DNA from 3 places in the Gilliamella sp. LMG 34361 genome. Region 3 is predicted to be linked to each of the others. Evidence: riboswitches for the same ligand, from Rfam matches in the RefSeq annotation. Region 3 holds a riboswitch; each other region holds the start of a gene.
What was found. Region 3 has a riboswitch for thiamine pyrophosphate ahead of thiM (hydroxyethylthiazole kinase). Riboswitches for the same ligand answer to the same signal wherever they lie in the genome.
Positions count from the first base shown of each region.

Region 1: another riboswitch for thiamine pyrophosphate. It lies ahead of AC5LXI_RS10505 (thiaminase II/PqqC family protein); the one in region 3 lies ahead of thiM (hydroxyethylthiazole kinase).
Region 2: another riboswitch for thiamine pyrophosphate. It lies ahead of thiB (thiamine ABC transporter substrate binding subunit); the one in region 3 lies ahead of thiM (hydroxyethylthiazole kinase).

Region 1 is NZ_OZ474903.1:2,215,275-2,222,804, reverse strand. It holds gene AC5LXI_RS10520 (SemiSWEET family transporter) at 1-113, shown strand, start outside; gene AC5LXI_RS10515 (hypothetical protein) at 532-759, shown strand; gene AC5LXI_RS10510 (DUF1161 domain-containing protein) at 901-1,380, shown strand; TPP riboswitch at 1,443-1,531, shown strand; partial or broken gene AC5LXI_RS10505 (thiaminase II/PqqC family protein) at 1,678-2,016, shown strand; gene asnA (aspartate--ammonia ligase) at 2,275-3,267, opposite strand; gene allD (ureidoglycolate dehydrogenase) at 4,115-5,164, opposite strand; gene AC5LXI_RS10490 (carbamate kinase) at 5,213-6,115, opposite strand; gene allE ((S)-ureidoglycine aminohydrolase) at 6,135-6,914, opposite strand; gene AC5LXI_RS10480 (MFS transporter) at 7,031-7,530, opposite strand, start outside.
Region 2 is NZ_OZ474903.1:1,371,741-1,379,270, reverse strand. It holds gene AC5LXI_RS06650 (hypothetical protein) at 5-1,579, opposite strand; gene thiQ (thiamine ABC transporter ATP-binding protein ThiQ) at 1,933-2,628, opposite strand; gene thiP (thiamine/thiamine pyrophosphate ABC transporter permease) at 2,606-4,228, opposite strand; gene thiB (thiamine ABC transporter substrate binding subunit) at 4,200-5,198, opposite strand; TPP riboswitch at 5,239-5,343, opposite strand; gene argS (arginine--tRNA ligase) at 5,494-7,227, shown strand.
Region 3 is NZ_OZ474903.1:1,129,334-1,136,863, reverse strand. It holds gene AC5LXI_RS05535 (Dam family site-specific DNA-(adenine-N6)-methyltransferase) at 1-529, shown strand, start outside; gene rpe (ribulose-phosphate 3-epimerase) at 569-1,246, shown strand; gene AC5LXI_RS05525 (phosphoglycolate phosphatase) at 1,239-1,934, shown strand; gene trpS (tryptophan--tRNA ligase) at 1,958-2,953, shown strand; gene trkA (Trk system potassium transporter TrkA) at 3,055-4,416, shown strand; TPP riboswitch at 4,469-4,564, shown strand; gene thiM (hydroxyethylthiazole kinase) at 4,617-5,405, shown strand; gene thiE (thiamine phosphate synthase) at 5,415-6,071, shown strand; gene thiD (bifunctional hydroxymethylpyrimidine kinase/phosphomethylpyrimidine kinase) at 6,068-6,862, shown strand; gene AC5LXI_RS05495 (heavy-metal-associated domain-containing protein) at 6,954-7,157, opposite strand.

The DNA.
Region 1 (7,530 bases), 1.1 Mb from region 3:
GCTCTTTATGGGTCTGTTATGGTTTATTACAACAAAAAAAGGATTGGCCAATTGCGATAGCTAACTCTCCAGGCGTATTATTTGGTTTAATCGCTTTCTTCACTGCTTTATAAGTTTTTTCTTGTTTTCGATTCTTTGTGTTATTTATGCAGCATATTGCAAATGTTATGCTGCTTTTTTTATCTTTTATTATTTAATCAAATATTATCAAATGGACTTGATTACTTTAGCTAATATAAGAGTAAAATTTTGGTGGTTAAAATTTAACCATGATATTAAAACATTAATAATCATATCGTTATTTAGTTATCAACAGGTTTGTTAAATACTTATCAAATAATAAAGTGAATAATTTAAACTTCAGTAATTATATTAATCGCTAACTTATCGGTTTTTTGTCTGGTTCAACCATTGTTATCTAATAGCGATTAGATTATAGTTAAAGTCGGTCTACTTTTTGGTCTGGATTTATCTTTGAAATTACAAATGATGGCATTAATTAGATAAGCTCAATAAAATAAGGAAATCAAAATGGCTGACATTAATCTTTCTGATGAATTGATAAAAGATTTTATCTATTCTATGTACCGTAAAGAGGTATTATTAAATTTAAAAGGTGTGGTTTTGACAGAAGAAGATCGCAAACATCTCCACGAAAAAAGAGATTTTGTTAATCGATTATCTGAAGCAGAATTGTCCGATATTCGGTCATGGGTTTTAGATAAATTAAAATCAATTGAACAACAAGATCGTAATTAAGGTAAAATTCAACTAATTGTTATTAAGCGAACTTTTTTAAATCTATTGATAACATATATTTATGCGTTGCTTAAAACGATATAGACAGTTTAATTAATCATTCTATAATGCATTAATCTTAAATGACATTAAGGAAAGAGTATGAAAAAGTTAGCGTTAGTTTTATTGTTGGGCCTTCCTGTGGTTGCATCTGCATCAAATTGTGATGAAATCAGGGCAAATATCGCCGAAAAAATCAAAAATAACGGTGTTAATGAAGACAGTTTCCAATTAAAACTAGTTCCATCAGACCAAAATGAACAGAACCTAGAAGGTAAAATTGTTGGATCATGTGATCGCGGTCAACAAAACATTGTCTATATTCGGGCCCGACATAGTTCCAATGAAGTAACTAAAGAGGAACCAAAAACACCGGCCGAGTCATCAATCGCGCCAAACTCTACAACGCCAAAAGATAGTAATGAACCCAATTTAAGTAACGTTCCGGCTTCGAGTCAAGCTCCTGCTTCAGATTCAGCCCCAGCTCCAGTCTCAACTCAAACTGAGAGTGAAAAAGTTCAAACTTCTGCACCATCATCTACAGAAAATCAGGAGTCAAAAATTGAACAAAAAACTGAATAGTTAATAATTAAAAAGAAGGATTAAATAATAAGTTCCTTCTTATCTATTTCATCTATTAAATAATTGTTAAACTGGTGTGCCCTAGGCTGAGATTAAACCCGTTGAACCTGATTCAGTTAACACCGACGAAGGAAGTTTACAACACATTTTTTCTGCAAGTCTGTTACTCCTTGATATTAATTTGTTTAGAAGGGAGTCCATATACTATCGTTTAACGCACTTATTAAATCTTGTAAGAGTGATTGCTATATTCAGCATGATTTTATTTAACAATTAGGAGAGTGAACATTAGATTTAGCTTGCTTCCAACACTATCTAAAACAAGATTATCTTTTTTTAATTAACTTTTCTTGAGCTTGGGGGCTTTCTGTATATCAAAGTCATGATCTGATTCAAATACGACAATCATTAAAGAGTTTAAAGACCATTGTCGAAATTGAACTTGATTTACATATTGAATATTGCAAAAAATGGCAAATTACTGAACATGAATTGAGTACATTAAAAGAAGCCAAAGCTAATAGGGAATATATAAGATACGTGATTGATGATGGATTAAAAGGTGATTTATTAGATTTACATATTGTCTTAGTGCCTTGTTTAATTGGTTATGGTATGAGCGCCAATTGGTTTTAGCATTGGTTTGATGCCGAAAATACCTCTTATCACACTTGGATCAATATGTATGCTAGTAAAAAATTTCAACAAGCAATGCAAACTGAAATTGCATGGATTAATGAACGCTTATTAAGTATAGATACCAGCCGATTTGAACAATTAGCTCAAATATTTAAATAAGCAACTCAACTTGTGGCTGGTTTTTGGCAAATGGGATTAGATAAAAGTTACTAAAAGCATACTTTACCGGTTGAAGTAAAGTATGCTGTATATGAATTACAAAAGTTGTTGATAATTTTGTTTAGTTGTATCATCCCAAACACTAGCTTGGACTTGGCCAATATGCTGTTGTTGTAAAAGCAGCATTATCAATCGAGATTGCCCAATTCCCCCTCCAATTGTCTGCAAAAAATCACCATTGGCTAACGCTTTGTGCCAAGCATATTGTAAGCGATCTTCATTATTGGTTAATTTTAATTGGCGTTTTAACGTTTCTGGATCGACACGAATACCCATTGATGAGATTTCAAAACCACTATTTAACACTGGATTCCATACTAAAATATCACCATTTAAACCTTTCGAACCCATTTCATTATCGCTGCTCCAATCATCATAATCCGGAGCACGCACATCATGTTTTTCATTATTTGATAATTCACCACCAATACCAATTAAAAATACGGCGCCTAATTCCTTCGTAATTGCATTTTCCCGCTCTTTTGGTGATAAATGTGGATAACGTTTTAACAACTGCTCACTATCCATAAAAGTGATTGTTTCAGGTAAAAAACAAGAAAGATGATATTTTTCTGAAACTGCTTTTTCGGTTATTTTGATCGCGCTATAAATCTTCTCAACAGTTTGCTTTAAATAAGCTAAATTGCGATCTTCAGGACTGATTACTTTTTCCCAATCCCATTGATCGACATAAACAGAGTGAATAGGAGAGAGTTTATCTTCATCAGGGCGTAGTGCCTTCATATTGGTATAAATACCTTCACCAATCGGAAAATTATGTTGGCTCAAGATTTTGCGTTTCCATTTTGCTAATGAATGCACCACTTCAAATTTTGCATTAGCAATACTCTTAATATTAACTTGAACGGCCTTTTCAGTGCCAGATAAATTATCTTGAACGCCATCGCCAATTTGACTTAAAAGTGGTGCTTGAACCTCAATCAGTGATAGGTTATTGGCTAATTTATCAGCAAAAAATTGTTTAACAAAATTGATCCTTTGTTGTTGTTCTTTAAATGATATCGTCATTTTACATCTCAAAAAGTGAATTGGTTAGTGACGATAAATTAAACTAGAAAATAGAAATATGCAAGTTTAGCTAACAGAACTAAATCAAAGGAGAAAAATTATTCTTATCACTTTCAAAAAAACGATAGGTATTTAAAATATTTTTTAAATTTTGATTTTGCCATTTAACTAAAAGAAAACGATTAAGAATGGTAAAAAATATATTATTTATTACAAGATGTAGTTTGTTTTTAAATTAACCTTTCTTAATGTTAATTTCTTTAATCTTTTCAGTTGGATATCGAACTAATTTATCACTCAAATTAACCATACTTGTTAAGCTGATGATAATTATTTCATTGGGATGAAAGTAAACGAGAAAATGTTTCAATTTTAAAGCCTCAAGGCAATCAAATAACGAAAAACTATCTTGATTTTATTCAATCATAACATAGAGAATTGATGAACTATCAAACATTTTGAGGAGAGATGTTTATTAAAGCAAAAAAGTTGAGGAACGGGGTTTTTGAATTTAAATTTCATTTATTGTTAACTTTCTCTTGACCCAAAAAACCATTAAAAATCAGTATACTAAAAAACCACTTAAAAAAGTGTTTTTAAAACAAAAATTGCGCTTTGCCTTTTTTCAAATAATGTTTATAGTATGTATTGCGTAGTTCCCTGCCGTATAGGCAGTTGAGAAATTGCAAAAAGCTCAATATGTGCTTTATCTCCAGTTCACTGCCGTGTAGGCAGTTAAGAAATAGTCGGAGGTTTTCCCATTCTTCACTGTTTTACTCGCTGCCGAGCAGGCAGAGCTCCTCGTCCCTCAAAAAAATAGAGGGATGGGGTTTTTGTCATTCCAAGTCTATTGCGCAAACTTATTTTTATGATCATAACGATTATAATGAATATCGTCACTAATTAAATAATTATAAATATCATCAACAATCTCTATGCCATTTTTTAAATAATCGGCTTCGCGTTTTTTGCTTCTTTCGCCGGGAAAAAAGACTTCACTAACGCCTTTGGCTGGTTTAGCTTGTTTTAGTTGGTCTAGCATAGCGGACATAGTTTGTTTAAAAATATCTAGGCCGATAAAATATTTTGGATTGATCACAATATGCAGATGACCAAGGTTTCGGCCTTTAGAAAGGTCGGCATACATTGATGAGACGTTTTTGCCAAATGGCAAGCCAAGTAGGATGCCAGAAAGCACATCTACCATCATCATTAAACCATAACCTTTAGCATCAGCGATTGGTAATAGGGCATTTACTTTGTAGGGATCGGTTGTGGGTTCACCATGTTCATCAACCGCCCAGGTTGGTGGGATTGCAGCGCCTTTAGATCTTGCGTATAAGACTTTTCCCCATGCTTGAACTGTGGTTGCCATGTCGAACGAAACAACACGCTCATCGTTAGTCGGTGCAGCAAAAGCGATAGGATTGGTACCAAAAAACTCTTCGGCGCCGCCATAGGGGACAGCCATTGGGTCGGACTGGCACATGGATATGGCGACTAAGTTTTGTTTAGCAGCCATTTCGGTAAAGTAGCAAAGCGAGCCACTATGTGACATTCGACGAATTCCTACTACGGCAACGCCATTTTTTTGAGCCATTTCTATCGCTTTGTCCATACCAACTTTAGCGGCAACTAAACCGCAACCATTATCAAAATCTAATATTGCTGACGATGGACCAGTCTGTTTATAGTTGACATTAGGATAGGCAGTCATGCCTCCTTTGGCAATGCGCTCAGCGTAGTATTCAACTCGCACTGCACCATGTGAGTGAATGCCTCGTGCATCGGCAAATGCTAGCGTGTCAGCGGCGATATCCGCATGCTCTTGAGTTAATCCCGCTTTATGTAACTTTTTGGCAATTAAGTTGTGTAGTGTTTGTCTGTCTAGTCTCATATTAAAACTCCTCGCCACGCTATCGGTTATGGCTATTTAGATTTTGCGCTATTGTGTGATGATGGTGCCTTTGGTTTGTGCTAATAGCGATTCAATATCGGTTAAGTTGCCGATATAAGCGGTGTTACCGGTTTGCTGAACAAATTCAATGACTGATTTTATTTTAGGCCCCATAGCGCCGTCATCAATTGCCATTGGTTGTATTTGTTTGGTATCGACTTTGCCTAAAGCAGTTTGCTGTGGTGTCCCCCAGTTTTCATATACGGCGTCAGTATCTGTTAAGATCATTAAATGGTCGGCTTTTAGTTCAATGGCGAGTTGTGCGGCGCTATGATCTTTGTCAATCACTGCCTCAATACCTTTGTAACCCGATTTATCTTTAATTACTGGAATGCCTCCGCCACCATTGCAGATAACGATAGTATCTTGGTTGACAAGTTCTTTAATGGTATCAAGCTCAATAATTTTTTGTGGTTTTGGGGATGCAACAACTCGACGCAGGTATTTGCCATCTTGCTTAAATTGCCAGCCATATTGAGCTTGGAGCTTTTGTTGTTCTTCTAATTGATATACTGGCCCTATATATTTGGTAGGATCTTTAAATGAGGGGTCGTTACTGTCCACCTCGACTTGCGTTAATACACAGGCAACTTGGTTGACATTGTCATGTTGCTGTAAGCTTCGCTGGATCATATAGCCTAACATGCCTTGTGTTTGCGCAACAAGTACATCAAGAGGGTAAGCGGGCACATTTGGATAACTAGCATTTTGTAGGGCAAGTAGTCCCACTTGCGGTCCGTTGCCGTGCACAATGACAATTCGATATTTATTAGTTAGTTTTGCAATAAATTTAGTGGTGCTGTTGATATTTTGATATTGGTTATTAATAGAGAGTAATTCATTTCGTTTCGAAATCGCATTACCACCTAATGCTATAACTATGAGTTCCATACGGTGTCCTTTATCATGTTTAGAGTTCTACATCACGATGGCAATCTTTGGAGTAGATGTAACTTAATGGCTGCTGGCCAACAGCGTAACAAGCTTGTAAAGCATAGGCACCCATAAAAATGTAGTCATCCTTTTTGACCGGTATCCATTGATTATCAAGCAGGTACATACCTTCACCGCTCAGCAAATAAGCGCCATGTTCTTGCACATGGGTTTCGATATAGCCATGACTTGCGCCTGGTAGAAAAGTAAGAATATGGAAATTCATATCAAACCCGAGCTCTTTAGGCAGTAAGTCTTGGATAAATACGTTATCCATATTTTCATAATTTACCGGCTCAAGATGTTGAATATGATTGGCAATCAGACGGGTTTGATATCCTGAAATAGGGTTATAGCGGCGTTTGTATAAAAATAAACGCGATGAAGCCGTCAAATTTTGTAAAAAGAGTTTGACGCCTGCGGGGCAATAGATATAGCCACCAGTTGGTAGATGGTATGTTTGCTCATTAGCTTTAGCACTAACTTCACCTTCAATTACATAAGCGAATACTTCAATGCCATCATCACCAAATCCTTGCAAGTTTTGACCGCCTTGATACATGGTGAGAAGATAATCGACAAAAGAAGCCCCAAGTTTAGGTGTTGCTAAAATGGTAATGTCACAGTTTTCAAAACCGGGAATTATATTTTTAACTAAACCATCTGGAGGAATTAAAGCGAAGTTTTGACGTTTGATAACTGCGCGGGATGCTAACAGGTCTTTTGGGTAACCGATGTTATTATTGATATATCCCATAATGATCTCCTTGGAACATATGCTAAAGATTTTAGGTAAAATATGCCATTAAAATACTAATTTCAGTCAACTAGTTATCGCATTTCTTGTCGATAAATAGTTGCTAGTTTACGTAATTAATTAGTTATATGTTTACGCAAATTAATTAAGAAAAATAAGGCTGTTGCAATAACTAAGATTGCAATAGCAACATAAAATCCTGTAATTTTGGTCCCAGTTATATCTGCTAAAAAACCGGTCAATGGTGGTGCAATCACTGATGAACTCATACCAAAGAAGTTAAATACCCCAAATGCTGTACCATAACTGTTTTTAGGCGCAATATCCGCCACATGTGAAATGAGAATTGGTTCAACCACAAACTTGCCAAATAACCCATAGAGGATTAAACCGATCAATAATAAGATAATGGTGGAAGATTGGATTGCCATTAATAGTGTTATTGCAGAAAGCAGTTCTAATACAATAATAAAGAATAGTCGTTTAGATCGGAATTTATCCGAAATTTTGCTGATAACCAGCGCACCGGGAATGGCGGCAAATGCGACTAATGATGATGCCGAACCAATACTTCCCCCCGTAAAACCACGTTCAGTTTCTAGGAAATTTGGTAACC
Region 2 (7,530 bases), 240 kb from region 3:
AGTACTAAGGATAGACGCAAAGCCCGAGGTAGCTAGAACTAGTGCTGTAGGACGGATAACCAATAATCGAATCGACTATAAACTGATGATTACGATTAAATACATCACCCGTCCAATATTCATGCCAACCAGTAAGACCACTCCCCGGTCTGCGAAAGCCGGCCTCATTGTATTTGATCATTTCCCCCCATTCCGTAAAGAACCCTGCCCCAATGTGACGCTGAAAATAATGATTAGATGACAGAGGTTTCGCACTGACAGCACCTCGACAGTCCGGACGATTAGAATGCTGACAATTCGCATTAGTTAAATCCATAACCGCAGGCATACGATATCCAATTTTTGTACACCATGATGATGTACTTGAATAAGAGTATTCACTAGTACCACGGTTGACAAACCATTGCTTTAACACAAAACCATATTTTAACTCGATATCATTATTGTCACTATCTTTACCTTTACCAACTAACTCAAATACCTGAGGCAGAGATAGCTTATCTAAACGAGTTGGATTATCAGAAATCTGTTGCGAAGGGTCTTCAACAGCAGGACCTGTTAGCGTGACATGAACACTTTTATTTGTTGAGTTGGTCATCGTCACCTTAATACCAGCATTAGGTGAAACTACCTCCCACTCTAAAGGCTCAGCAACACCGGCTATCTGTAAATCAAAATACATATTATTAGCACCAGTAGTTGGGAAATTTTTCTCATAATCTGATGGACTAAATGACTGCGGAAGAAACCCATCAAACATGTCCCACATTGAAGAAGGACCGGCAAAATCTTCATCACGTTCAGGGTGAACTTTAGCAAAACAAATCACTGGTGAGGATATCTTAGGACTAATATAATAAGTGACATGACCCGGTCTAAAACGACTTAAATTAGGCACACCATAAAATGTTGTTAAATCGCCTCCAGTAGAAGCTGATAAGGTTAATTCATAAGGCGCTTTACAGATGTTAAGTACTTCATTACGCCCAACAAATTGTTCATTTTTATCAACGATGGATAAGTGCAAATTGCCTGAAGATCTGATTCGATCAGGATCTTGGCCATCACCATCACCATCATCATCATTCCAATAATGATAAGGTGCACGAACAAGATAATCTAATAAGATATCATCAGTATCAATTGGCATCAACATACCAATATCGGCAAAACTCTGACCCACATTTGGTAAAATGATCGGATTTGTCTCACTTGAAGTATTTGTTGCGGAAGTATATTTATCCCCATTAGATAAAGTTATCACGAGTAAATCGTCACCATCTGTTATACGGGTGCGACCTCCATCGAAGGTAAAATAGGGCGCATTACCATTGATAACATTCACCGTTTTTGATGTTAATGCATGGCTGGAAAAAGGAATTGTCAAAAAAGCCATTAACACTAAAACGATGATCTGTCGAGATAAAAAGGATCGATATAAGGATCGCGATAAGATTCTTGGGATTTCACGCAATCTCGATAAAAAACAAACGTTCGTGAAAAATGAACGGTAAGCACTTAATTTTGGCGAAGCTAAATTATAGGTTAGCCAAATTTCTTGTTTAAAATTACAATACATTTTGACTACCTTGTCGATTAAATTTTTGATTTATTTGATTTTTATATTAACTGTTTAGCCGTTATTTATATACACTAAACAGCGCAAAAGTATAATGACTGAAAAAACACGATGCAACACTTTTTTCACGGTTAATTGTTAACTTTTGTTAAGGAATACTGATAGATGGAAAACAGGATCGGTTATTTGTTGTTTATAAAAAAATGACACCTTTACCTTACCTATAAAAAATCACCATTTTCAACGTTAGAAATTTAGAGATTAGACTTTTGATTTTGACAATTTTGTGATCGTTTTTAGAAGAGATTTTGCACTTCAAAAACCTCGTTCCTCAACTTTTTTAAGTCAATATTCTAGCTTTTAATTCCCAATAAATTTGTTATTCTCTTGTTTTCAGTAAGTTGTTTTGGTGCTGCGTTAAAGATGATGTTGCCATTTTCGATAACAAGGCAACGTGAAAAATGGTTGAGTGAGTTATCTAAGTAGTGCGATACCATCATTAGCGTGAGATTAAATTCAGTACAGATTTGGTTGACAAGTGCTAGCATTTCAAAACGTAATGCTTGATCTAGCGCGGAAAAAGGCTCGTCTAATAATAATATTGGGCGATGTTGTATAAGGCAGCGTGCTAATGCCACTCGTTGGCGTTGCCCGCCTGATAGTTGTTCGGGATAGCGCTGGTTAAAGCCTTCAAGCCCAACACGAACAAGCATGTCACCAATGGTGGTTTGTTCGGTTTGACTGAGTTTTAATGCAGGTTTTATGCCTAAGGCAATATTTTGTTCAACCGTGAGATGGCTAAAAAGGTTGTTGTGTTGAAATAGCATTGATACTGGGCGTTTGCCCGGTAAGGTTGTGGTGACGTTTTGATGATTTAGGATGATTTGTCCTGAGTTAGGAAAGATAAATCCTGCAATTAAGCTCAGTAAAGTGCTTTTGCCTGCACCACTTGGACCAACAATAATAACCCGCTCTTTAGCGGCAATATTTAACGCAAAGTGCATATTGAAGTTGTCATATTGATATTCAATTTTTTGAAGTTCGATCATAATCCATCACAACCAATAAACTAAAGGATAAAAGTAATAAAATCGCAGCTGTCACTACGCTTTCTTGATAATGATAATGCGATATCTGTTGATATAAATAATAAGGTAAGGTGATAACTGATTGCCCACCAAATAATGCTATTACCCCAAAATCACCCAATGATAATATGGCGGCAAAAGCAAAACTCATTAACATAAGGTTCTTTAACCCCTTGAAATCAACCAAATAAAAATGCATCAACCCATTTATATTGAGAGATTGGCTTAGTTGCCAATAGCGCGCTGTGATGTCATACATTGGCATGGCTAGATTTTTGAGGATGAAAGGCAATGCCATTAATCCATTGCATAACATGATTAATAAACAGATGAAAGCCGTATTGTTACTATAACCAAAAAGTAATAGAAATAATCCTGACGCCAATACCATGCTCGGTATAGCCAAGATAAGTGAAGCAATTAGCATAAGTCGATTACTTAATTGTCGTTGTCGATTTATTAGTAGTCGACTATTTGTCCATAGCAATAATAAGCCTAGTAACATGGCAATCATAGCCGAACCAGTGGCAATAATGATTGAAGAAAGTAAGGCTTGTTGCAACATTGATGTTAGCAATGAAATTCTAAAAAAATAGATGCCTTGAAAGAGTATACAAAACAGCGGTAAGAGTATAAATAACTCCCCTATTACGATAATTATTACACTAATAACTTTTAGCCAATTTACTGTCGGTAATCGATAGTTGGCGTGACTAAATTTGACACTGAGCGTGCTTTGCGTTTTGTTTATTTTTTGCATTAAACCGATAAAAGTCACACAGCAAACCAACTGTAAACACGCAAGTAATGCTGCTTGTAGAAGATCAAAATCCCGCACAGCTTGATATATTGCAACTTCAAGCGTGGTATATTTTGGACCACCACCGAGAGCAAGCACAATGGCAAAACTCGAAAAACAGAGCATAAAAATAAGTGCAGTCATGGGTAGTATTTGTCTACGAAGTAATGGCCATTCGAGTAATTTGAAATACGTGAATGTTGAGAAGTTAAGTTGCGCAGCTAGCTGTTTTTGTTCAATAGGAACGCTGTTTAGTGTTTTGTAAAATAATGCACAAGCATAAGGAAAATTCAAGAATATATGCGCCAATAAAATACCTTGCAATCCATAAATATGAAATGGGAACGGGATATGTAGTAGTTGACAAACATATGCTAGTAAACCTTGTTGGCCATATACTGATAATAATCCTGTCACTACCACCAAGGCAGGCAAAATAAAGGTCATCGGCATCATTTTTATTAATAATCGTTTACCTTTAAAATCAATTAAGGATAGCGCTTTAGCCATTAAAATGGCTGATAAAAGTGAGAGTATTGTCGATAATATAGCTTGATAAAAGGTGATCCAAACAATATGCAGAACGTAGCTATCAAGATAGATCGTAACATTTCCTGATTGTAAGGCAAATCGCCAAATAGCGATAAGTGCCGAGCTTAATACAATGAGTATTAAGCTGGCAGCACTGATTCCTGGTAAAAACGATTTGAATTTTAACATTGGCGATACTGGCCTATTTGCTGATTGCCGTTTGCCATTCACGAATCCATGCTTTTTGATGTTTTTCGATCTCTTCTGGCTTAAATTCTAACGATTTGTTTACTGAATTGATTTGCGCAAAAGCATTAGGTAAATCAGTTTTGATAATTGGATACATTACGTTTTTTTCAGCAAATTGACGTTGCACTTCTGGTGTGAGTAAGTAACGTAAGAATTGGTGAGCTAGGTCAATTTCTTGGCTGTATTTGATGATGCCAGCCACTTCAACTTGGCGATAGTGACCTTCATCAAAAATAGCTGCTTCGTAATGGTGATTGTTTTCATTAATAATATGCGCCACAGGTGAAGTGCTGTAGCTAAGCACAAAATCGGCCTCACCCTTTAAGAACATACCATAAGCTTCGCTCCAACCTTTAGTGACAGTCACAGTGTTTTTAGCAATTTGTTGCCAAGCATCTGCTGCTTTGTCACCATACACTTTTTTCATCCAAAATAGTAAACCAAGTCCTGGTGTGCTGGTTCTTGGATCTTGATAGATGATTTTCCAATCGGCTTGATTATCTACCAGTTCATGTAATGAGTGCGGAGGATTTTTGACTTTGTCTTTGTTGTAGATAAAGGCAAAATAACCAAAATCATAAGGCATAAAACTATCGTCCCACCAGTTGGTATTGAGGTTGTCTGGTTTAGCGATTTGATGTGGAATAAGGATATTTGCTTGTTTTGCTTGTTCTAATAAGTTGTTATCTAGTCCTAAAATAACATCAGCATTAGTTTTGTCACCTTCAAGACGAATACGGTTTAAAACTGATACGCCATCACCTAATGTGACAACTTCAAGCTGGCAGTTACACTGCGCTTCAAACCCTTTTTTAATAGCTTCTCCAGGCCCCCATTGTGACATAAATGAGTTATAGCTATATACCGTTAAGGTGGGTAGTTCGGCGCTAACTAATTGGCTAAATAGTGAAAAAGAAATAATAATAGATAGTAAAAGGTTTTTACGAAACATTTTGCCTCCAAAGTTATAAGTAAAAGACAAAAGGTTTGAGCAGATATATTAACTCAAATCCCTCCGCTGGCATTATCCAGTTCAGGTTCGACGAGTTATGTCAGTCTGACACTCTCAGCCCTTTAGGGCACCCCGTTGAGAACAATAGGTAGTTTAGAGTGGGCGAGTAGAATTGTAAACAGTCGATCTGTTGATAGCGAGATAATTGTGCGATGTAGATATCAGCCGATCAGTGACAATTGTTGCGTTTGTCGGTATGATATGCCCCATTTATTTCTTATCGATTAGGTATAGTGTGAATATTCAACAATTATTAACGCAACGTGTTTCACAAGCAATGATTATGGCCGGTGCCGATAAAAACTGTGACGCTTTAATCAAGCAATCAGCTAAGGTTCAATTTGGTGACTACCAAGCTAATGGCATCATGTCTACCGCTAAAAAATTGGCTATGCCGCCACGAGCATTAGCTGAAAAGGTTTTGCAACATCTGGATATTGATGACATTGCCGATAAAGTGGAAATTGCTGGCCCCGGTTTTATCAATATCTTTTTAAAAGATAGTTGGATTGCCGAACAGAACGAAGTGGCGTTAAGTAACGATAAATTGAATATCACTTTACCCGCCAAACCACAAACTATTGTGGTTGATTATTCTGCGCCGAACGTTGCAAAAGAGATGCACGTTGGCCATTTACGCTCTACCATCATTGGAGATGCGAGTGTACGAGTATTAAGCTTCCTTGGTCATAATGTTGTTCGAGCTAACCATGTTGGCGATTGGGGTACTCAATTTGGAATGTTAATTGCTTATCTTGAAAAAATGCAAAATGAACATGCCAACGATATGGAACTGTCAGATTTAGAATCGTTCTATCGTGCCGCTAAAAAACATTACGATGAAGATGAAGTCTTTGCCGAAAAAGCCCGTAATTATGTGGTTAAACTTCAAGGTGGTGATGAGTATTGCCGCGATATGTGGCGAAAATTAGTTGATATAACCATGACACAAAATATTGCCACCTATAAACGCCTTAATGTGACATTATCGCTTGAAGATACTATGGGTGAAAGCATTTATAACAGCATGCTACCAGGAATTGTTGCCGATCTAAAACAGAAAAAGTTAGCTGTTGAGAGTGACGGTGCAATTGTGGTGTTTTTGGATGAGTATAAAAATAAAGAAGGCGAACCTATGGGCGTTATCATCCAAAAACGTGATGGCGGCTATCTCTATGCAACAACTGATATTGCCTGTGTCAAATATCGTTACGAGACCTTACATGCTGAGCGTATTTTATATTATACCGATTCACGCCAACACCAACATTTAGAACAAGTTTGGGCGATTGTCCATAAAGCGAAATATGTGCCAGAATCATTAAAGCTTGAGCACCATATGTTTGGTATGATGTTAGGTAAAGATGGTAAACCATTTAAGACACGTTCAGGCGATACGGTAAAATTAAATGATCTGCTGGATGAAGCAACAGAGCGTGCAGAGGCGTTAATTAAAAGTAAGAATCCTGATCTTTCAGCTCAAGAATTGGCGCAAGTGGTTGATGCAGTGGCAATTGGCGCTGTGAAATATGCCGATTTATCCAAAAATCGTACTACCGATTATGTTTTTGATTGGGATAATATGTTGTCATTTGAGGGCAATACGGCGCCTTATTTGCAATATGCCTATACTCGCGTGCTTTCTGTATTTAGAAAGTCAAATATTAGTGAAGATAGCTTAAGTGGTAATATCTATCTCGAAACGGATAAAGAACGAGCATTAGCGATACGATTAATTCAATTTGATGAAACGATTTCAAACGTTGCCGCTGAAGGGACGCCACATATACTTTGTGCATATTTGTATGATATTGCGACCTTATTTTCCAGCTTCTATGAGCACTGTCCTATTTTAGCGGCTGAAAATGAGGAGTTGAAACTTAGTCGTTTAAAACTAGCCTCTTTAACCGCGAAAACCCTTAAAACGGGCTTAGATATGCTTGGCATTAAAACCGTTGAGAAGATGTAATATAATACACCACCGATATTATTGAGTATTGGTGGTGTATCTTTATTAGATAAAAGGGTTGAAAAGTTGTTCTTTGAATAAACTTGCTTTAAATCCTTCAATATCATCCTAAGCCCCCCCTCTATCCTTTCATTAAAAAATGAAGTTGCTGCCAATCCCGTTTTTTCAACTATGAAATTCACACATTTATTAGTTTTAATTCAGCATAATTGGCAAAAAAATGAATTTAAAACAAACAAAATATTGAAGTGGTATAGACTCCTCAATTATTTTTACAGGTGATTTTTAATCTCATTTTTGCGA
Region 3 (7,530 bases):
GTTCAATTACAGTAAAGATCAATATCTACGATCGCTTTTGTTTGTTTATTTGAATCGTCACTGTTATAACGGTTTATGCCGCTATAATAACAGCGGTTTTTTTAATGTGCCTTTTGGTCGTTATAAGACGATCTATTTTCCTGAAAAGGAACTCTATTATTTTGCGCAAAAAGCACAAGATGCTGAGTTTATCTGTACGCCCTATCATGAAGCAATGAAATTGGCGAAGCGTAATTCTGTTATTTATTGTGATCCGCCTTATCTTTCGCCAAATGAGTCAGTCGGTTTTACAGCTTATTATTCTAATAATTTTGGCTATGACGAGCATATGCGATTGTCACAGTTGGCAGAAAAAATCGCTTATAAAAAAAATATTCCTGTACTGGTTTCAAATCACGATACCGAGTATACCAGAACGTTATACAATAAAGCTCGCCATCTTTACCGAGCAGAAATGCGACGCTCAATTAGCTGTGCTGGCGAAGGACGAAAAAAAATTGATGAAATATTAGCCTTGTACCAAAAATAACCTATTTTATGTATAAGGTTTTATTAGTAGAGGTATGTTATGAATGAGTTTATTATTGCACCATCAATATTATCCGCCGATTTTGCTCGACTTGGTGAAGATACTCAAAAAGTGTTAGATGCAGGGGCCGATGTTGTGCATTTTGATGTAATGGATAACCACTTTGTGCCCAACTTGACGATGGGTAGTATGTTTTGTAAGGCACTTCGCGATTATGGCATTACAGCTCCGATTGATGTTCATTTAATGGTTTCCCCAGTTGAAGATTTAATTACCTCATTTGCCAAAGCTGGCGCCACTAATATCTCTATTCATCCAGAAGCCACTATTCACCTTGATCGTTCTTTGCAGTTAATTAAAGATCAGGGTTGTACGGCAGGGATTGTACTTAACCCAGCTACGCCGTTAGATCATTTAGATTATGTGATGGACAAAGTCGATATTATTTTATTGATGGGCGTTAATCCTGGTTTTGGTGGGCAATCATTCATTCCAACTACACTTAAAAAATTACAGCAAGTTAAACAGCGTATTGTTGATTCGGGAAGAAATATTCGCTTGGAAATTGATGGCGGAGTTAAAATTGATAATATTGCTGAAATTGCTAGAGCGGGTGCTGATATGTTTGTTGCTGGTTCAGCCATATTTAGTCAACCTGATTATAAAACCGTTATTGACGCAATGCGTAAAGAATTAGCAGGAGTTAACCATGGCTAAGTTAAATGATATTCAAGCCATCGCTTTTGATTTAGATGGAACTTTAGTAGATAGCGTGCCAGGCCTTGCCCTAGCAGCGCAAAAAATGTTAGCAGATTTGAAGTTACCAACTGTTACCAATGAGCAAGTGAAAAACATGGTAGGTAATGGTATTGATGTGATGCTTGAACGCGTGTTTAAAGCGATTAATGTCAATCCGTCTAAAGCAGATTTTAGTCAAGCTAAACAGCTGTTTAGTCAACACTATGATAAGGTTATGGATGCGCAAACAACGCTGTTTCCCCATGTTAAAGAGACATTAAAAACACTTTATGAAAATCATTATCCATTAGCTTTGGTTACCAATAAACCTGCGCAGTTTTTACCTGCTTTATTAACGTCTTTAGGTATTAAAGCCTATTTTTCATTGGTACTTGGAGGGGGGGATGTGATTAAGTTAAAACCACACCCTGCCCCACTTTATCAAGTCATGGCAACCTTTGGGGTATTTAGCGATCAGTTGCTGTTTGTTGGGGATTCGAAAAATGATATAACTGCCGCAAAAAATGCTAACTGCCCAACGGTGGCGTTAAGCTATGGTTATAATTATGGAGTGTCAATTGCAACTAGCGAGCCTGACTTTTTATTTGATGATTTTCAAGAGATATTAACCCTATTACCTCAGCCAAAAGCTGATGCAGAAAAATAATGAGTATAAATTAGGAATAAATTATGAGTAAACCAATTGTATTTAGTGGCGCTCAGCCATCTGGAGAACTAACATTAGGCAACTATTTAGGTGCTTTGAAGAATTGGGTGTCTTTGCAAAATGAATATGATTGCGTTTATTGTATCGTCAATCAACATGCTATCACGGTACGACAAGATCCGAACAAGTTGCGTAAAGCAACACTTGATACGTTAGCCCTTTATTTGGCGTGTGGTATCGATCCACAAAAAAGTACTATTTTTGTTCAATCACAAGTTCCGGCGCATGCTGAATTAGGTTGGGCATTAAACTGTTATACCTATTTTGGTGAATTAAGCCGTATGACGCAGTTTAAAGATAAGTCGTCTCGTCATTCTGAAAATATTAACGCTGGGTTGTTTGATTATCCGGTGCTGATGGCAGCTGACATTTTGTTATATCAAGCTAATTTAGTTCCTGTTGGAGATGATCAGAAGCAACATCTTGAGTTGTCCCGTGATATTGCTATGCGTTTTAATGCGCTTTATGGCGATATTTTTACGGTTCCTGAGCCATTTATTGCTAAAGTGGGCGCTCGTGTGATGTCGTTACAAGATCCAACCAAAAAAATGTCTAAATCAGATGAGAACCGTAACAATGTTATTGGGTTACTTGAAGATCCAAAAGATGTTGAGAAAAAGATTAAACGCGCAATAACTGATTCAGACGAGCCACCTGTTGTGCATTATGATTTAAAAAATAAAGCTGGTGTTTCGAACCTATTAGATATTCTAACGGGTATCACCGGTAAACCAATTGCAGAACTTGAAAAAACGTTTGAAGGCAAAATGTATGGTCATCTAAAAACCGAAGTAGCAAATCAAGTTATTGATATGTTAACCGGTTTACAAACAAAATATCATCAGTATCGTGATGATGAAGATTATCTTCTTTCCATTATGCAAGAAGGTGCGCAAAAGGCTCGCGCTAAGGCAGAGCCAACATTGAAGAAGGTTTATGATGCAATCGGTTTTGTATAATCGAAAATAAGATTGCTATTATACTAAACAATATCAAACGGCTTTAATTGATATAAACGCTTTTAATACGATTAAAGCTATTTGATTATGATAGGTTAGTTATGAAAATTATCATTCTTGGTGCAGGTCAAACCGGTAGTGCACTTGCTGAGTATCTAGTAACTGAAAAGCAGAACGATGTTACGGTCGTAGATGAAAATCATGATAAACTGCAATCTTTACAAGAGCGTTTTGATTTACAAGTGATTTGTGGTAAATCGTCTTATCCACAAGTGTTAGAGAGCGCTGGTGCTGAATCAGCCGATATGTTAGTTGCCGTTACCAATTCTGATGAAGTAAATATGATGGCTTGTCAGATCGGTCATGTAATGTTTAACATCCCACAAAAAGTTGCCCGAATCCGTGCACCAGAATATAACGATGAAAAATACCCATTTTTTAACAAAGATTGCATTAACATTGACCATATCATCGCCCCTGAAAATTTAATCACCAATCATATTAGTCAATTAGTACAATATCCAGGCGCACTACAGTTTGCTTCGTTTTATGATAATCGTGTCTGTTTAGTTGCGGTAACCGCTTATTATGGTGGTGCATTAGTTGGGAGTGAACTATCTGAACTAAAAGAGCACTTACCGCACGTTGAAGCGCGTGTTGTTGCAATTTATCGTAAAAATCGATTTATTCGCCCAATTGGCTCAACTTTGATTGAAGCAGGGGATATGGTCTATTTTATTACTCCACCTCTCAACATTAAAGCGGTCACCAGTGAGCTACAACGGTTAGAAAAACCTTATAAGCGCATCATTATTAGCGGGGGTGGCGGCATTGCTGTTGCTTTAGCTAAACGATTAGAAAACGATTATCAAGTTAAATTGATTGAACGTAATGCCGAAAAAGCAGAATTAATTGCCGAGCAGTTAGTTAATACTACCGTATTACATGGTGAATCATCAGACCAAGAGTTATTGTCGCAAGAGCAAGTGGAACTCACCGATCTGTTCGTGGCTGTCACCAGTGATGATGAAGCCAATATTATGTCGTCAATGCTTGCCAAAAGAATGGGCGCGAAAAAAGTCATCGTACTTATTCAACGACAAGCTTATTTAGAGCTAATTAACGATAGCGTAATTGATATTGCTATTTCACCACAACACGCCACTATTTCAGAGTTACTCAGTCATGTAAGGCAAAATGGTGTGGTTAAAGTTGTCTCACTGCGCCAAGGCGAGTCGGAAATTGTCGAAGTGGTAGCCCATGGTGAGGCGGAAAATTCAAAATTAGTTGGTAAAAATATCAACAGTCTAAAATTACCTTCAGGCGCAACTATTGGTGCGGTGGTTCGTGGTGAAGATGTGATTATTGTAAATACCGATTTGATGATTGAAGATGGCGATCATTTAATCATTTTCTTACCTGATAGACGAGCCATTAGCGATATCGAAAGATTATTACAATAACTTGTTTAATTTTTAAACTCGGTACATAATAAAACAGTTTTATACAAATTCGTTCTTGGACTCGGGGTGTTTATTGCAAAAAACTGAGATTTTACCCGTTGAACCTGATTTGGATCATACCAACGTAGGGAAGTCTTAGTCTTAATTACCCATTTTGACACATTCTTCCCTTACTTTAATTAATTAGATAAGGAAAGAATATGTCGGCCATTAAATCATTTCCAAGCCATGATGCCATTGCCTTTATTGAGCAAGTTAAAAATCAACGCCCGTTAATCCATTGTATTACTAATGATGTGGTGCAAAATTTTACGGCTAATGTTCTACTAGCAATTGGCGCTTCGCCAGCGATGGTAGTTGCAGAGCAGGAAGTTGAGGACTTTGTTGTCATTGCTAGTGGTTTGCTGATTAATATTGGTACGATTGACAGCCATAGCGCCAAAAGTATGTTACTAGCTGCTGCAAAAGCTAATCAAACGCAAACCCCTTGGGTACTTGATCCGGTCGCTGTTGGCTCCGCTTTGAGATATCGCACCGACATTGCTAAACAACTATTATCCTTTAAACCAACTGTCATTCGCGCAAATGCTTCCGAAATTTTAGCATTAAGTGGCCTACAATCATCATCTAAAGGGCCGGATGGGCTTGATTCTAGTGATTTTGCATTAAATGCAGCAACACAATTAGCCGAAAAATATCAAACTATTGTCGCTATAACGGGTAAAGTCGATTATGTTACAGATGGCAAGCAAGTTTATAGTATTACCGGTGGCGATATCGCGCTAACAAGTGTAACCGGCACTGGTTGTTCATTATCTGCAATGGTGGCAGCGTTTATCGCCACATCTAAAGATCATCTAGCTGTTACCGCCGCAGCCTGCTTTATGATGAAAAAAGCGGGTGAACTCGCTAACAAGCGACAAGGACTAGGCACTTTTGCCATATCAATTATTGACCAACTTTCACTATTTAAGCAAAATCACCAATAAGGATATTTGATGAAAAAGCAACTGGATTTGACCCTTTACTTAGTGCTTGATCCGCTACTTTGTGGTGGCATAAACGGTATGGTTAATACTACAAAAATTGCCGTCGAAAATGGTGTTACCGCGGTGCAATTACGCTCAGAACAAGACTATTCAGGTAAAAATTGGTATCACGCTGCCCTAGCGTTAAAAGAGGTATTAAATAATACCTCAGTGCCACTATTGATTAATGATCATGTAGATATTGCTTTAGCTATTGATGCCGATGGTGTTCATGTTGGACAAAGTGATCTACCGGTCGAAGTGACCCGCCTCTTAATTGGTAATGATAAGTGGTTAGGACTTTCGGTTTCCAATCTAGTACAACTGGAGAGTGTTCCTTGGCAATTGGTCGATTATCTGGGCATTGGCCCAATCTTTCCAACCACCACCAAAAAAGATGCCGCAACAGCAACGGGTATTGACCAATTGACAGCACTGGTTAACACCAAACAGTGCCCAGCAGTAGCTATTGGTGGCATAGGAGTAAATAATTTAACCGAAGTGATTCAAACGGGTATTGAAGGTATTGCGGTAGTTTCCGCAATTTGTGGGCAAGCCGATATTGCTAAGGCTACATCTGAACTAATTAAAAAAATAAGACAAGCAAAAGAGGAAATAGGAGTATGACAACAGTTGCATTAACCATAGCCGGTAGTGATCCTAGTGGTGGCGCCGGTATTCAAGCGGATCTAAAAGCATTTTCGGCACTTGGCGCTTATGGCATGTCAGTAATTACCGCTTTAACCGCGCAAAGTACCCAAGGCGTTAATGGCGTACACGCCGTTCCGCCTGAATTTGTCGAAGCACAATTTAATACCCTTTATCAAGATATTGATATCGATAGCGTGAAAATTGGCATGCTGATGAATAAAGAGATTGTTACTTCAGTAGCCCACTTATTAAACAATAATCCTATTACCAATATTGTGCTTGATACGGTAATGATTGCCAAAGGCGGACATCCATTATTAAAAGCAGATGCCATTTCTGCTATTCGAGATCGGTTATTACCATTAGCTACCATCATAACCCCTAACCTTCCTGAAGCTGCTGCTTTGCTTGATTGTCAGGAGGCTAAAAACGAAGATGAAATGCAACAACAGGGTTATGAGTTACTCAAATTAGGCTGTCAGGCTGTCTTAATGAAGGGCGGACATTTGCCAAGTCAAGAAAGCCCTGATTATTTAATCACTCACAACAACATCATCAAAGTGACATCACCAAAGATCGCAACGAAAAATACCCATGGTACAGGTTGTACTCTCTCTGCGGCAATAGCAGCATTATTACCAAAACATAATTTAGAAGAAGCAGTTAAACAAGCCAAAAACTACCTACAAGGTGCTATTGAGCATGCGGATAGTTTGAAAATTGGTAAAGGAATTGGACCTACTCATCATTTTTATCAATGGTGGTAATGTAAGTTAGAAAGAAAATAATTCAATTTAAATTCAATTTAAATAGTTGCGAGGCTTGCTGAAATGCCTCGCTAAACCAATATATTTAACATTAATAAGCAATACCAACGTATTGAAAACCCGCTTCATCAATTGCGGCAATTGCCGCTTCTTGCGAAATAGTACCACCTTCAATATCAACCTCACGCTTGGTCAAATCAACACTAACTTTCGCTTTAGGATCAATATCATTAATTGCTTTAGTAATGGTTTTAACACAATGTTGGCAACTCATATTATCAACTATTAATTTCATCATTAACCCCTTTTGGTTATTTAATAATTTACCGGTAAACTATCAATGGCAACAAATCACAAAAATTAGATCATTCTCTCAATAATTTGCTAGCTATTGCCATTAATTAAATAAAATTTAATCCTTATATTACGCCAAAACAAACTAAAACCAAGCCTACTTAAAAAATAAATTAACCTAATTTTAATAAACTTGCCTAGATTAAGTTAAACGCGTCATCCGGTTGCACAACTAATTATCATTGAACGCTTGGCGACATAATTCAAACCATACTTCTTAAGCTAAGAATTTATTTTGATCTACATTTTTTTGTAAAAATAATTGAGGAGTCTATACCATCTTATTGATATTAGGATATGAATGAACAGGTCAT